3 regions of the Priestia sp. P5 genome follow, and region 2 is predicted to be linked to each of the others. Evidence: riboswitches for the same ligand, from Rfam matches in the RefSeq annotation. Region 2 holds a riboswitch; each other region holds the start of a gene.

The links. Region 2 has a riboswitch for S-adenosylmethionine ahead of metK (methionine adenosyltransferase). Riboswitches for the same ligand answer to the same signal wherever they lie in the genome.
Region 1: another riboswitch for S-adenosylmethionine. It lies ahead of MMB69_RS21895 (methionine ABC transporter ATP-binding protein); the one in region 2 lies ahead of metK (methionine adenosyltransferase).
Region 3: another riboswitch for S-adenosylmethionine. It lies ahead of MMB69_RS20945 (trans-sulfuration enzyme family protein); the one in region 2 lies ahead of metK (methionine adenosyltransferase).

Annotation. Positions count from the first base shown of each region.
Region 1 covers NZ_JAKWFJ010000003.1:62,264-67,804, forward strand. Annotated here, with positions in the region: gene MMB69_RS21880 (carboxymuconolactone decarboxylase family protein) at 216-581, opposite strand; gene MMB69_RS21885 (MetQ/NlpA family ABC transporter substrate-binding protein) at 704-1,540, opposite strand; gene MMB69_RS21890 (methionine ABC transporter permease) at 1,558-2,226, opposite strand; gene MMB69_RS21895 (methionine ABC transporter ATP-binding protein) at 2,219-3,244, opposite strand; SAM riboswitch class I at 3,376-3,483, opposite strand; gene MMB69_RS21900 (thioredoxin family protein) at 3,664-3,963, opposite strand; gene MMB69_RS21905 (toprim domain-containing protein) at 3,978-4,328, opposite strand; gene MMB69_RS21910 (YusG family protein) at 4,510-4,755, opposite strand; gene gcvH (glycine cleavage system protein GcvH) at 4,835-5,218, opposite strand; gene MMB69_RS21920 (arsenate reductase family protein) at 5,354-5,541, opposite strand, start outside.
Region 2 covers NZ_JAKWFJ010000001.1:36,858-42,398, reverse strand. Annotated here, with positions in the region: gene MMB69_RS00225 (gamma carbonic anhydrase) at 1-273, shown strand, start outside; gene MMB69_RS00220 (phosphatase PAP2 family protein) at 465-989, shown strand; gene MMB69_RS00215 (glycosyltransferase family 4 protein) at 1,007-2,152, shown strand; gene metK (methionine adenosyltransferase) at 2,184-3,386, opposite strand; SAM riboswitch class I at 3,519-3,636, opposite strand; gene pckA (phosphoenolpyruvate carboxykinase (ATP)) at 4,011-5,541, shown strand, end outside.
Region 3 covers NZ_JAKWFJ010000002.1:817,833-823,373, forward strand. Annotated here, with positions in the region: gene MMB69_RS20935 (spore coat protein) at 67-1,206, shown strand; gene MMB69_RS20940 (DUF2642 domain-containing protein) at 1,276-1,938, shown strand; SAM riboswitch class I at 2,106-2,223, shown strand; gene MMB69_RS20945 (trans-sulfuration enzyme family protein) at 2,295-3,440, shown strand; gene MMB69_RS20950 (trans-sulfuration enzyme family protein) at 3,424-4,605, shown strand; gene MMB69_RS20955 (hypothetical protein) at 4,930-5,196, opposite strand; gene MMB69_RS20960 (SIMPL domain-containing protein) at 5,259-5,541, opposite strand, start outside.

The DNA of each region.
Region 1 (5,541 bases), on a different contig from region 2:
TATAGTAAAAAACGATATACCTATATCTTTTTAATTATTCTCATTTTATTCTCATTACAATCTTATAACAAATGAAAACTTATAGCAACCTTTTGACCCAAAAGGTTTTAAACCATTATGTACGTTTTTTCAGACTAAATTCAATCATAAAAAAGTTGCCTTAAAAGACTCTGCGGAGCCTTCTAAGACAAGCTTTTTTTACGTGTTATATTTACTTAGTGCGTGTGGCTAGTCAGTTCTGAAATACACTCTTGGACAAGCGTAACGGACTGACTCATCGCTGCGCCTCCGCCAAATGCTGCTGACACTCCGCATGCTTCTAAAATTTCTTGCTCAGTTGCACCTTGATCAATGCAGCCTTTTGTATGATAAATCATACAGTACTCGTCTTGAGCTACTACGCTGATTCCTAACGCGATCAACTGCTTTTCTTTTTTAGAAAGAGAACCTTCTCCAAAACATGCTTCAGTAAACGCATTAAACGTTTTTGTTACTTCCGGCAATTTTTCGCTAAATTTCCCAACACCCATTTTATAATCATGAAGTGCTTGCTCAGTTGAATGACGTGCTTCTTGCTGCATAACGTCAGCTCCCATCATCAGTAAAGTTTTCACGGTTAGTATGCGTGAGAAAAATAAGAGTTATTCGTTTTCCCACATACAAAAAAAGCACTTGCCCAGACTGGGCAAGCGCTTTTCTTCTATTATTTATTTACCGGCAGTACTCCGCCTTTGTATTTTTCTTTAATGTAGTCTTGAATTTCTTTAGAGTGAAGAACTTTCACTAAAGCTTTCACTGTATCTTTATTTTCGTCGCCTTTGTGAACCGTAATGATGTTTGCATAAGGGTTATTTTCTTTGCTTTCCACTGCGATTGGATCTTTTACTGGATCTAAACCAGCATCGATAGCATAGTTAGCATTGATAACAACAGCGTCACCTTCATTATTTTTGTACATCTGAGGTAGCAATCCGCCTTCAACATCGGCTTTAAATTTTAAATTCTTCGGGTTTTCTACGATATCTTTAATTTGTGCATCTGTTTTCTTTACGCCTGGTTTTAATTTGATTACGCCAGCTTTTTCAAAAATCGATAAAATACGTCCTTGCTCTGCTACTGCATCACGCATAATAACTGTGCCATTTTTCGGAAGATCTTTTAAGCTTTTGTATTTTTTAGAGTAGATACCGATTGGTTCAATGTGAATGGCACCGGCACTTACAAAATCATACCCTTTTTCACCCTTGTGATCTTTTAGCACTGAATTCATATAAGGAACGTGCTGGAAGTAGTTTGCATCAATTTCATTGTTTGCAAGAGCTGTGTTCGGTAAGATGTAATCTTGGAATTTTTTAATTTCCAAGTCGATTCCCTGTTTTTCTAAAATCGGTTTTGCTTGTTCTAAAATTTCAGCATGAGGCGTATTAGAGGCACCCACAACAATTTTCTTTTCATCTTTTGATCCATTGTTAGATCCACACGCAGCTAATCCTACTACTAGCGCAGATGTTAATGCTATAGCCGAAAGCCATTTTTTCATAATAAATAATCCTCCCTTTATCTTTTATCAATTTTTGCAGTAATCGCATCTCCAATAAGTTGGATAATAAATACAATAATCAAAATTAAGATCGTAGCAGCTAGCGTTACATCATTATGACTGCGCTGGAATCCTTCTAAATATGCAAGATTACCAAGACCTCCAGCTCCAATCACACCCGCCATTGCCGTATAGCCGACTAACGCAATCGTCGTCACCGTCAAACCAGAAATTAACGCTGGCAGCGATTCAGGTAACAGCACTTTAAAGATAATAGTGCTTGTTGTTGCTCCCATTGATTTAGCAGCTTCAATAACACCTTTATCAATTTCGCGCAGACCAATTTCTACAAGACGCGCATAAAATGGTGCTGCTCCAACAATTAAAGCAGGTAACGCTGCATTAGCGCCTAAAATACTCCCTACCAATGCTTTGGTAAATGGAATCAGTAAAACAATTAAAATAATGAATGGAATGGAACGAAAGATATTTACAACTGCTGACACAATGGCATATAAAGGTTTGTTTTGCCAAAGCTGTCCTTTGGACGTTAAAAATAAAAGCAAGCCCAATAAAATACCTAGAACAAACGTGGCTATAACTGAAATAGCCGTCATATATAGTGTTTCATTTGTCGCTTGAATAAAATCATCTAAAATAACGTTTGGAAATAGTTTCTCAAGCATTTGTCATTACCTCCACTTCTACCTGCTGCTCATGAATGTATGCAATGACTTTTTCAACTTCTGTTAATTCTCCGTCTAAATGAACGAACAACGTTCCGTATGAACCTGTTTGTGTATGCGAAATCTTTCCTTGCAAAATATTAATCGTTACATCAAACTGTTTTAAAATCGTTGTAATGAGCGGTTGCTCTGCTTTTCCGCCAACAAACGTCAGCTGAATAATTTGCCCGCTTGGATACAGCTCTTTTACTTGTTCAATTGTTTCAAACGTTTCTTCTGGTTCAGAAATTTGTTGAACGAATCGCTTTGTAATCGGCTGCTTAGGTTTTCTGAATACTTCTAACACCTGTCCTTCTTCTACCACTGCCCCATTTTCCATAACGGCTACTCGATGACAAATTTTACGAATAACGTGCATTTCATGAGTAATGAGTACAATGGTTAACCCTAGCTTCTCATTAATATCTACTAACAGATCTAAAATGGAATCTGTCGTTTGAGGATCAAGCGCTGATGTTGCTTCATCACACAGCAATACTTTTGGGTTATTGGCTAGCGCTCGAGCAATACCAACACGCTGCTTCTGTCCACCGCTAAGCTGGGATGGATAAGCATTTTCACGCCCTTCAAGCCCGACTAGCTTGATAAGCTCGTCTACTCGTTTCATTCTTTTTTCTTTTGAGATCCCTGCTATTTCTAACGGAAAGGCAATATTTTCTCGCACCGTACGCGACCACAAGATATTAAAGTGCTGAAATACCATACTAATTTCTTGTCTAGCTTTTCTGAGTTTTCCGCCTTTAATTTTTCCAATATCATTACCTGCTACTTCGACCGTTCCTGTCGTTGGTGTTTCTAACCCGTTTAGCAAGCGAATTAAAGAACTTTTCCCCGCTCCGCTGTAACCAATGATTCCGTAAATTTCGCCTTGGTTAACGGTTAGATTCACATTATCAACAGCTGTTACTTGACCGCTTTTAGCCTGATAAATTTTTGTAACGCCTGTTAATGTAATCATATTTCTTCACCTTCTTTAGTAAAAACTTAATTATGTTAGGTTGCCCTATAGGATAAAAAAGCCGTAAAACAATTTTCCCCATTAAAAAAGCCTCTCTGCGCATGACAGAAAGGCTCGATATTTAATCCTTTCTCTCATCTTTCAAAGCGCATAGCTTTGCAGGAATTGGCACCATTTCAGTTAGTCTGACGGTTGCCGGGTTTCACAGGGCTCAGTCCCTCCACCTCTCTTGATAAGAGTTCGCAACAATTATTTTGTTTTTAGGAAATATTCATTCATTTATGAACATTCATGAGTGTGATTTTAGCATGTGTCAGATAGGCTGTCAACAGATTTTGTTCTTGGGATAATATCCCAAGATTTCAACAGCCCCAACGGTTTGCTCTCGTTCCATTTCTTCATTTTAAACAAACGTTTGATTATCGAAGCTCTTCAAGTACGTGCTCGATGGAATGAAAGGCATAGAGTTTTTTTACCATTTCGCCATTTTTCACTTCAATCAAACAAGGTACACTTTCAATTGAAAATGCTTCTGCTTTTGAAGGCATATAATTTAAATTGCTCATTCCGATGGTCACACCGGGCAGCATCGCTTCTGCTACGGTTAACATTTTTTTTGCCAGCTGACATGTCCCGCAAAAAGGGGTATGGAAAAAGATAAACGCTCTTTGTCCTTCTTTTAACTGATCGTCAAGCTGTTTTTCACTCCATTCTTGCATGTTGCTCATTCCTTTTATGTTAAAAATTCTGCATTAACATCGATATTGGCACTCAGTAATACTGTTGCTATGTGATGTCTAGGGGCGGCAGCAACCTCTCGGTACATTTTATCAATATATAGATGCTCTGCTTCCGGAAGCTCTCGTTTAAATTGTTTTCTCAGCTTATTCCCTGAATCATCAGAGTCAACGAGTATGTATACCTCTTTGTTAAACGTACAGTCAATAATTTCATCCAGCTTTGATAAACTAATCGTACCGTTTGTACAGATAATTTCAATTGGTTCTCGAATGATATCTTGAATACGCTTTTTATCTGATTTTCCTTCGACAATAATTACTTTTTCAATTTCAATTAGCCCCATTTTCATCACCCATAATCGTCAGTTGTATAGTAACATCATTTCTTTATGCTATACAATATTCGTTAATGTATCACAGTTCACCTGTTTTTTAAAAGAAATTTGCAAGAAAGAACTCTTTTAAAAGGCAGTTTAGGCCATATTGTTTCCATAAAACAAGAAAAACAGCGGCAGTTGCCACTGTTTAGCACCATCCTGCTTCTTCGTCGCAGTCTGTATATTTTTGCGTTTCACCTTGTTTTTGTACGTCCGCGTATTGATAGAACTTATTATTTTCTTGCGAATATCCTTCTTCAAAACGGTATTCATTGCCGCTTGTTCCGTAACTAACTTCACCAATTGGCTGCTTATCAACATATAATTTCATACCGCCGTCATGAAATTTAGCTGTAACGCGATCTGTAACGTCCATTTTTTGTTTTTCAAACATAAAAAGACACTCCTTTAGCTTGTTTACTAATAGAGTGTCCAGTCAAAAACTTTTCATAAAGACAATTTATGGAGGAATATTATCCTTCGTTTGTCATTTCTTCGTATTGCTCTGCTGTCATTAGCTTGTCTACTTGAGAAGCATCGGATGGTTTGATTGTAATCATCCATGCTTCTTCGTATGGAGATTCATTAACAAGCTCAGGGCTATCGCTTAAGTTGTCGTTTACTGCTACAACTTCACCGCTAATTGGTGCATAAAGCTCAGAAACTGTTTTTACTGATTCAACGCTGCCAAACGGCTCGTCAGCTTCTACTGTTGCTCCTACTTCTGGCAGTTCAACGAATACGATGTCTCCAAGCTCAGCTTGAGCGAAATGTGTAATACCTACGCGGACAACGTCTCCTTCTGTTTTTACCCATTCATGCTCTTCAGAATAACGCAAATCTTTTGGTGTACTCATCTTAATCCCTCCAAAATATGTATCTTAATTTGTTTATATAAAAAGCGCCTTCAACGTGGAGAACACTTTCTACAACCTAAAATAACTTCCTATTAACAGTGTAACGTAAAAGGTAAAAATTTTCTATTTGAAAACTTACTTCCACACGTCCTCAAACTGCTCTTCTTTGAAACCAAGCGTTACTTTTTGTCCATCTGTTAGCAGCGGACGCTTAATTAACATGCCATCTGACGCAAGAATCGACAGAAGTTCATCTTCACTCGCACTGCTTACTTTATCTTTAAGCTCTAGTTCCCGATATTTTTTACCGCTTGTATTAAAGA
Region 2 (5,541 bases):
CATAGCTCCATCATCCGCAAACGCGCGCTCATTGGCATGGGTTCTATTATTTTAGACGGTGCGGAAATTGGTGAAGGTGCTTTTATCGGTGCTGGAAGCTTAGTGCCTCCCGGTAAAAAAATACCGCCTAATACTCTCGCACTCGGCCGACCTGCTAAAGTGATCCGCACTCTGACAGAAGAGGATTTAAAAGATATGCAGCGCATTCGCACAGAATACGTAGAAAAAGGGCAGTATTATAAGTCTATTAAGAAATCTGATTCTTCATTATAAAGGAAACGTTCCCTCAGAAAGTCATACTGAGGGAATTTCTTTAGTATCTCCACAAACTCTCCAATCATGTTCTATTCTCTCCACAATTGTAAAGAAATTTCCATATTAATTTACATCGTTTTAGTACTGCCTCCACAATTAAAGATTAAACTGAATAATAAAGACGTATTTATTGAAAAGGGAGCGACTCTATGAAAGCCAAGTTAATTCAGTATGTATACGATGCCGAATGCCGATTATTCAAAAGCGTAAACCAACATTTTGATCGAAAGCACTTAAATAGATTTTTACGTTTACTAACTCACGCCGGAGGAGCCACGTTTACCATTGTGATAGCGTGCTTGCTGCTATTTCTGCATCCTTCATCCGTCGCTTACGCTTGTGGGTTTTCTCTAGCCGTTAGTCATATTCCTGTGGCCATTGCTAAAAAACTATATCCGAGAAAACGACCTTATATTCAATTAAAACATACAAAAGTATTAGAAAATCCATTAAAAGATCATTCATTTCCATCTGGGCATACAACAGCTATTTTTTCGTTGGTTACCCCTCTTATGATTGTTTATCCAGCCTTCGCTGCTGTTCTTTTGCCTCTTGCAGTAACGGTAGGAATTTCAAGAATTTATCTCGGTCTGCACTATCCGACGGATGTCATGGTGGGCCTGATACTGGGCATCTTTTCAGGTGCTGTTTCACTGAACATATTTTTAACTTAATGATAGGAGGAGTACTAATGAGAATTGCTTTATTTACGGATACATTTGCTCCAGAAGTTAACGGAGCTGCTAAAACACTTTATCAATTTACTCAGTACGTCAAATCAAAGCAAATTCCCATCCAGGTATTTGCTCCAGAATTTGCTCATGATCAGTCATTTTCAACGTATGTTCACCGTTCGCCCAGCATGCCGTTTTTTCTTTATCCAAACAGCCGCTTTTCATTGCCAAACGTTCTAAAAATTAAAAAGCAGCTGCAGGAATTCAATCCTTCTATTATTCATTTGGCCACTCCTTTTACAATGGGGCTTTGCGGCTCCTATTACGGGAAAAGATTAGGTGTTCCTCTTGTCGGCTCTTATCATACCAATTTTGATGATTATTTATCTCACTATGAACTTGAAAAAATGCGTGTACCACTGCAAAAATATATGAAATGGTTTTATAAACCTGTACAAAAAATATTCGCTCCCTCTGAAGTGACCAAACAGCAGCTAGAAGAGCAAGGGTTTCACAACGTAGCTATTTGGGCGCGAGGAGTAAATCATAGATTATTTCATCCCCACTATGACCGCTTTGATATTCGTATTAAATATAATATTAAAAAGCCCTACATTTTAACGTATGTAGGAAGATTAGCTAAAGAAAAGAACGCTGATTTTTTAATAAAAATTGCACGATCTCTGCCCGATCATATCCGCCATCAAATTCACTGGGTTATTGTGGGAGACGGCCCTTTAAAAGAACAAATGCAGCAGCAAGCATCTGAGCATATGACATTTACAGGCTTCCTTGAAGGTAAGCAACTTGCTCATATCTATTCATCATCTGATTTGTTTGTTTTTCCTTCAGAAACAGAAACCTTCGGAAATGTTGTGCTGGAGTCTCTTGCTTCTGGAACTCCTGTAGTGGCAGCAAATGCAGGAGGAGTTAAACAGATGGTTCAGCACGGGCGAAACGGCTACCTTTGCAAACCTCACTCCTTAGAAGAATTCAGTTCGGCTATTACAGATTTACTCGATGATTTGCATCAGCGGCTTCACTTTGGGCATGCAGCGAGACAATATGCTCTTACTCAATCATGGGACGCCATTTTTCAGCATTTGCTTTCAGAATATGAAGGTGTCGTAGAAAAATCTGCTGCAGGTATTCAATGGGCATAAAAAAATCTCCGTTTTCACGGAGATTTTTTTACTATTTAGCTAAAGCTTGAGTTTTTAATGCTTCCGCTTTGTCTGTGAACTCCCAAGGAAGCTCCACATCCGTACGACCAAAGTGGCCGTAAGCTGCTGTTTGCTTATAAATTGGGCGACGTAAATCAAGCATTTTAATGATGCCTGCTGGACGTAGATCAAAGTTTTTGCGTACTACGTCTACTAGTACTTCTTCAGAAACTTTTCCTGTACCGAATGTATCAATTGAAATAGATACTGGCTGTGCAACACCAATTGCATATGCTAGTTGTACTTCACATTTATCAGCAAGATCAGCTGCTACAATGTTTTTCGCAACATAACGAGCTGCATAAGCTGCTGAACGGTCTACTTTTGTTGCGTCCTTACCAGAGAATGCACCGCCGCCGTGACGAGCATATCCGCCGTAAGTATCAACGATAATTTTACGACCAGTTAAACCAGCATCTCCTTGAGGACCGCCGATTACGAAACGTCCTGTTGGGTTAATGAAATACTTTGTATTTTCATCAATTAACTCGTTGGGAACAACTGGATTAATAACATATTCTTTTAAGTTACGTTGAATTTGCTCTAACGTTACTTCTGGGTGATGCTGAGTTGAAATAACAATTGTATCGATGCGAACAGGTTTGTTGTTTTCATCATATTCAACTGTTACTTGTGTTTTACCATCCGGGCGAAGGTAAGGAAGAATTTCTTCTTTACGTACTTCTGTTAGACGGCGAGCAAGTTTATGAGCTAATGAAATTGGAAGAGGCATTAATTCTTTTGTTTCGTTACATGCATAACCAAACATTAACCCTTGGTCTCCAGCTCCGATTGCTTCGATTTCTTCATCTGACATTTGACCTTCACGTGCTTCTAACGCCTGGTCTACACCAGCAGCGATATCAGCTGACTGCTCGTCGATAGATGTTAATACTGCACAAGTTTCAGCATCAAATCCGTATTTTGCACGAGTATAGCCAATTCCTTTAATTGTTTCACGAACTGTTTTAGGAATATCCACGTAAGTAGAAGTTGTAATTTCACCACTTACTAAAACTAAACCAGTTGTTACGCTTGTTTCACAAGCAACACGAGCATTTGGATCCTTTGCTAGGATAGCATCAAGAATTGAGTCAGAAATTTGGTCACAAATTTTATCGGGATGTCCCTCTGTAACAGATTCTGACGTGAACAGACGACGTTGTGTTGACATCAGTTTTCCTCCTTATAAATACGATACATTGTGATACGGTACTCATTCCCTTATTTTCATTACACGTTAAAAAATATAAAAAAACCTTTCCTTGTATCGAGGAAAGGTATCAAATTCTACATAAGCCTTTCACTCTTATCGATCAAGGTTGTGCCCTTGCATCAGGTTAGCACCTTATCGTCTACACAAAAAAATGACGATGGTTGCTGGGTTTCATAGGGCCTGTCCCTCCACCAGCTCGGGATAAGAGAGTATCCGTTCAAGGACATATAATACATGAAAAAGCGCTTCACTGTCAACAACATTCAAATGGAAATCATCTCTTTATGTTTGAATCGGTTTTAATGTAACATACTCAAATTCTGAAATAGTACATCTTATTAAGAATTATTACTAAGTTTGGTTAATAAGACAGATCAAAATGAGGCTTTCACTTAAAATAGCTTCACTTTTTTCGCTTCTAGCACATATACATGTGTCTAAAATAGGTATAACGTACATTTTTTTATAATACACAAACATTTTTAGTTAAATAGTATAGAATAATTAAATAAATGTGTTATACTAATTATAAATTTCAAACATTAATGAATAAATAATAGCTAAAAAAGGAAGGTAGTGCACATGAGTACTGTTGATATGTCTATCGAATTAAATGGTTTGCTTCAATTAAAAACAACAAAACACCAATTATCTGTTCCACAACTTGTTGAAAAAATTCTAGCTCGACGCGAAGGAACGCTGACTTCTACAGGTGCTGTGTCAGTCGAAACTGGGAAATATACAGGTCGCTCTCCTTTAGATAAATTTATTGTAAGCGATGCTGTGTCTTCAAAAACGGTTGAATGGGGACCTGTCAATCAGCCAATTTCTGCTCAGCGATTCGATGCGCTATACAAAAAAGTCTTAACCCACTTAAAGAAGCAGGATGAACTTTTTGTTTTTAATGGATATGCTGGAGCTGATAAAAAGTATCAGTTACCAATTCAAGTAGTTAATGAATTTGCATGGCACAACCTATTCGCTCAGCAGTTATTCATTCGCCCTTCAGCCGAACAAAAAACAAATGATGATGTGAAGCCGTTTACAATTGTAGCAGCTCCAACGTTCAAAGCTGATCCTGAAACAGACGGGACAAATTCTGAAACCTTCATTATTCTTTCGTTAGAGCGACGTATTGTGCTAATTGGAGGAACTGAATACGCTGGTGAAATGAAAAAATCTATTTTCTCAGTGATGAACTTCTTGCTTCCTCAAAACAATATTCTATCCATGCACTGTTCTGCTAACGTAGGAGAAGAAGGTGACGTTGCATTATTCTTTGGTTTATCTGGAACGGGTAAAACAACGCTTTCTGCTGATGCAAACCGTCGTTTAATCGGAGATGACGAGCACGGTTGGTCAAGCTCTGGTGTATTTAATATTGAAGGAGGATGCTACGCGAAGTGCATTCAGCTTTCCGAAGAAAAAGAACCGCAAATTTTCAATGCAATTCGCTTCGGCGCCGTACTGGAAAATGTAGTGTTAAATCAAAATACGAAAGTAGCAGATTACAATGATAATAGTTTAACAGAGAATACTCGTGCCGCTTATTCAATTGACTCTATTGATAATACGGTATTGCCAAGCGTTGCTGGGCACCCTACAGCTATTGTCTTTTTAACTGCTGATGCCTTCGGCGTCTTGCCTCCAATCAGCAAGCTTACAAAAGAACAAGCGATGTACCATTTTCTGAGCGGATACACTAGTAAGTTAGCTGGAACAGAGCGCGGCGTAACATCGCCACAGGCTACTTTCTCTACATGCTTTGGTGAGCCTTTCTTACCTCTTGCTCCAACAACTTATGCAGAAATGCTAGGAAAGAAAATCGATGAACATAATGTAAATGTCTACCTTGTAAATACTGGATGGACCGGCGGTGAATACGGCGTGGGCGAACGAATGAAGTTAAGTTACACTCGATCTATGGTTCAAGCAGCCCTTGAAGGAGAACTAGCTAATACCGAAACAGTAACAGATGCTATTTTTGGTTTATCGATTCCAACTCATGTTCCGGGAGTTCCTGATGAAGTGCTTCAGCCTTCTAAAGCATGGAACGATGCAACAGCTTATAATCAAAAAGCAACTGAGCTTGCTGCTAAATTCAAAGCTAATT
Region 3 (5,541 bases), on a different contig from region 2:
CTGTACATGATACGTATATATACAGTATGAATGACCAATAAGGATAACTAATAAGGAGGAAAAACAATGAGTAACTATTACTATGGCCAAGAACAAGGGCAAAATCAAAATCCACGCCAAAAATCAAGCCAAAAACGCAGCCAAAATGTACAAATGCCTGATAAAGGCTATTCTTCTCACTTCAAACCCCTAACAGGAAGAGTGGTGACCGTTTATCGTGGAGGACCTGAATCTAAAACAGGTTATTTGGTTGACGTGCAGTCAGATTATTTAATTTTAGCGGTAGAAAGCAATAATAACAATAATGGTGAAAATAACAACCAAAACAACCAAAAAAACCAAAACAATCAAAACAATCAAAACAATAATCAACAAGAATATACCCTTGTATATTATAACTTAGCGCATGTAAAGAGTATTACTGAAGATACTATGTCAAATTCAGCGCAAACCTTTACAGGGTTTAACGAAGAACTAGAATTATATCGAGGAAAAACTTTTGCTACAACTTTATCATTAATGAAAACTAAATATGTGCAGGTTAATCAAGGTGGACCTGAGAAAAAAGCAGGTCAGCTTCTTGATGTCTTAGGTTCATTTGAATCTGCTTATATAGTATTACTCACAGAGGACGACGGTGTCATTTATATTAATACTGAACACGTTAAGAGTGTGAGTGAATATCAAAACAACAATGGAGATCAAGCTAATCAATCTGCAAATGAACTCTTAGTGAGCCAAGAACCAGAATATATGAAATCCAAAAGCTTTAACGATCTTTTTGCCCACCTTTCTCATAAATGGGTATCAATCAATAATGGAGGACCTGAAGCTGTAGAGGGCGTGTTAGTACAAAGCCGAAATGGTACATTTACACTTGTGCAGAATAATCAAGTATTACGCTTACAGCCAAGACACGTTAAAACCATTTGTGTAGGAGCAAAAGGGGCTTTTAAGCAAAACGATAACAATCAAAATAATAATGAAGAAACAGAAGAAAATGGAGAGACTGAAGCTGCGAAGTCTACAGAAGAACGTACAGGAGAACGTACGGGAAGCCGCACAGGTGGACGTACAGGACGCCGCACGGGTGGACGCACAGGTGATCGTTCTCGAGGACGCCGCACGGGTGGACGTACAGGTTCACGCTCTTCAACACCGGCTGAGAAAGTTATTAAAACGAAAAATTATCGTTGGAAAGCATGATGAAATGGAACATAAAAGGTGCTTATAAAGCACCTTTTCTATCATATAGGAAAAAGGAGGAGAATCAGAATGAGTATGAATCATTATATCAATAAAATTGTGGAGTTAGATATTTCAGGAAAAACGACATTTGTTGGCAGACTTATTGATCTTGGATTAGATATTATGGTTTTGTATAATGGACATGATTATTTGTATATTCCTCTTTTACACATGCATCGTTTGCGGGAAGTATCGGAAGAAGACTATACGGTTTTACGTGAAATAGAAGAGAATTTAATAGAAGAAAGTCAGCGGATTTCTTATCGGAATATTTTACAGCAGGCAAAAGGGAAATTTATTGAAATTTATGTAACGGGAGGGAAATCATTGCATGGCTATATCACAAGCGTGCTGAATGATTATCTTGTGTTTTATTCTCCAGTGTATAAAAATGTCTTTGTTTCTCTGCATCATTTGAAATGGCTTACCCCTTACAGTAATGAGTTAACCCCTTATTCTTTAAGTGACAAAGAGCTCCCAGTAAGGCCCGCCTCTGCACCTTTTGTCAGAAACTTTGAAGAGCAGCTTAAAAAATATGAAAATCAACTGGTCGTATTAGATTTAGGGGATCAATCAGAAAAGATTGGTGTACTTAAAGAAGTTTCTAATAATATTGTTGAACTAATTACGGCAAATGGAGAAAGTATGTATTGGAAGTTAGCTCACGTAAAAGCTGTACACTTGCCTTAGAAAAAGAGACCTCCCTGTCGTCTCTTTTTTTTATGTGTTTAGCAAGACAAGTATATTGAATAAACAAATGAGATGATTTAAATTTTTTAGAAAATTATGTTGACAATAAAGAAAATCTTTATTAAAGTTAGTAACAACAAACGTTAACCACCAACAATTATATAGAACTCTTATCAAGAGTGGCGGAGGGACTGGCCCTGCGATGCCCGGCAACCATCAAATGAAACATTCATTTGAACGGTGCTAATTCCTGTGGAACATCAGTATTGTTCTAACAGATGAGAGAAATCGTGTATAAACGAACACTCTTCCATCTGTGAAGAGTGTTTTTTATTTTGAGTGAAGGAGAGAAATAGATGAAAATTGAAACTTTATTAGTTCGTTCAGGAGTAGGTCGTGATCCTTCAACAGGTTCTATTACAACACCCATTTACCAAGCATCAACATTTGCTCATCCTGCTTTAGGGCAAAGTACAGGATTTGACTATGCACGTACGGCAAATCCTACTCGTACAGCATTGGAAGAAGCAATTGCTGCTTTAGAAAAAGGAGAAGTAGGAGTAGCATTCGCTTCAGGAATGGCGGGTGTAATGGCAGTTTTAGCACTATTTAAAAACGGAGATCATTTAATTGTATCAGAGGATTTATACGGAGGAACGTACCGAGTACTAAATGAAATCTTTTCAGAGCAAGGAATTACTGTTTCGTACGTCAACACAGCACATCTCGAGCAAGTAAAAGATGCGCTTCGTCCCAACACGAAAGCTTTATTTATTGAAACACCTACGAATCCAATGATGCACGTGACTGATTTGCCAGAAGCAATTGCGTTAGCTAAACAGCATGATTTGCTTACCATCGTTGACAATACCTTCATGTCCCCTTATTATCAGCGTCCTTTAGAGCTTGGAGCAGATATTGTAATACATAGTGCAAGCAAATACATTGGGGGTCATAATGATGTAGTTGCTGGTCTTGTAGTGGCTCGATGTAGTAGCTTAGGAGAGAAAATTCGTTTTTATCAAAATGCAGCTGGGGCAATCTTAGGGCCACAGGACAGCTGGTTGTTATTACGCGGTGTTAAAACGCTAGCGCTTCGTATGGAAAAGCATAATGAAAACGCGCTGAAAATTGCAAATTGGCTTACTGCTCATGATCTCGTGGAAAAAGTGTATTACCCTGGTCTTGAAACACATCCAGGCTATGAAATCATGAAGAAACAAGCAACTGGATTTGGAGGCATGATTTCTTTTGCTGTCTCACACCCTGACATCGTGTCAGTACTTTTAGAAAATGTCAAAGTTATTACATTTGCAGAAAGCTTAGGAGGCGTAGAAAGTTTAATGACATTCCCAGCTCGTCAAACACACGCTGATATTCCGGAGGAAATTCGAAATCGTGTCGGAGTAACAAACTGTTTACTGCGGCTATCAGTTGGAATTGAGCACGCAGATGATTTAATTAAAGATTTGAAGGAGGCATTTGATGCATACCAACAATAATAAACATAGATTTGGTACGAACTTAATTCATGCAAATACAGGAATTGACGGTCATTTTGGAGCGGTTAACGTACCTATTTATCAGGTATCTACATTTAACCAAGAAGATGAGACGAACAACGGCCGTTATGACTATTCTCGTTCAGGAAATCCAACTCGTGAGGCTTTAGAAAACACCATTGCTCAGCTAGAAAATGGATACGCTGGTTTTGCTTTTTCATCAGGTATGGCTGCTATCTCATCGGTGTTATCTATTTTTGAATCAGGGGATGAAATTTTAGTTTCACACGATACGTACGGCGGGACATATCGTGTATTAACACGATTATTTTCAAAGTTTGGTATCAAAACAACTTTTGTTGATACAACGAAGGTTGAGAAAGTAGAAGAAGCTATCACAAAAGATACGAAGGCTATTTATATCGAAAGCCCTTCAAATCCATTTTTACAGGTAACAGATATTAAAGCAGTAGCAAGTTTGGCGAAGGAGCGCAATCTTCTTACAATTGTGGATAACACGTTTTTAACGCCTTATCTACAGCAGCCAATTGACCTTGGTGTAAACATTGTGATTCATAGTGCTACAAAATATATCAGCGGCCACAGTGACGTCATTGGCGGTTTAGTTGTAGTAAGCGATGAAAAGTTAGCAGAAGAAGTAAAGTTTGTGCAAAATGCTTTTGGTGCTATCTTGGGACCACAGGATTGTTTTTTACTGCTTCGGGGAATTAAGACATTAAAAGTTCGTTTAGATCAGCAGTTAAAAACAGCGCTGCAGTTTGCAAAATGGCTTGAAGAACAATCTCTAGTGAGCCGTGTATACTACCCGGGCTTAAAAAGTCATCCAGACCACAAACTGATTTCAGAACAAGCAAATGGATACGGAGCTATGATTTCTTTCCAAGTACAGGATGAAAAAGTAGCACGACATATTTTACAAGGAGTCAAATTAGCTTCAATTGGCGTTAGTCTAGGTGCAGTTGAATCCATTCTAACGCATCCTGCAACAATGTCTCATGCAAGTATCCCAAAAGAAGTACGTGAAGAAAAAGGAATTACTGATTCACTTCTTCGTCTTTCAGTAGGGTTAGAGGAATTCGAGGATTTAAAGCAAGACTTTAATGCTGTTTTTCAAAGCTTAGAAGAAAAGGCGTTAATTAAATAAAGAAAAGAGACTGGGACAAAAGTATTCTAGTTAAAGTTAAACAAGAACTATTAATCAAAATTACTGATTAATAGTTCTTGTTTTTTGTTGTCATGGTGAACGTAGGTTTCATCTATTTCGTTGCTTCTAGCGGTTGATTGGAGGGCCAGGCGAAGACTCCTGCGGGAAAAGCGGAAGGGATGAGACCCCGCAGAAGCACAAGCGGCGAGGAGGCTCATCGGCCGCCCGCGGAAAGCGAAGCCTTGCACGGAAATCAACCGCGGTGTCACAAGCGGTTCAGCTCCTTTATCCCATTTGTTCGTCTTTACACTGGATTGATATCCGTTATATACAGCTATCTAAAAGGTTTGTGTATAGGGACGTAAGCGCAACTTTTTCATCAGAGGAAAGACTGCTGTTTAGAATTCTTTTTATGCCAAGATGATATTTTACATACGGTGTTTGCCGGACGCGTGGATGAGTCATTTCATCTTTTAAATCTTTCATAATGGCTTCGTGAAGCTGATCTTCACTTGTCATGGCTTGTTTAGAAGCAAACGAACGGTTTAACCATAGGGTTTGATAAGCTGCTAGTAAATGTTCAGAAGTCATTGTTCAAAGAGCTCCTTTAGATTAGTTTCTTCATTAGAATAGTCTATAGTTTACCACAAGTATTAATACGTGTACGTAACTTTTACAGAAGCAGATACAGTCAAGGACTGAGCTTGAATAGGGGGAGAGGCCGCTAATAACTTAGGCGAGGAGCCAGATGACTGATAGACGGGGCCTTCTTCGATTAGAATGGGGGTTTGGTTAATAGGGAGCTGAAGCGTGTTGGCAATGGTAAAGGCCTTTTCTTTGGCATTCAATAAAGCTTTACTAATTGCTTCTTGTTCATATTTATCATCATTTGTAACGTGAAATTGAAGGTCTTGCGCTACGTTTGCTCCGCTTGAA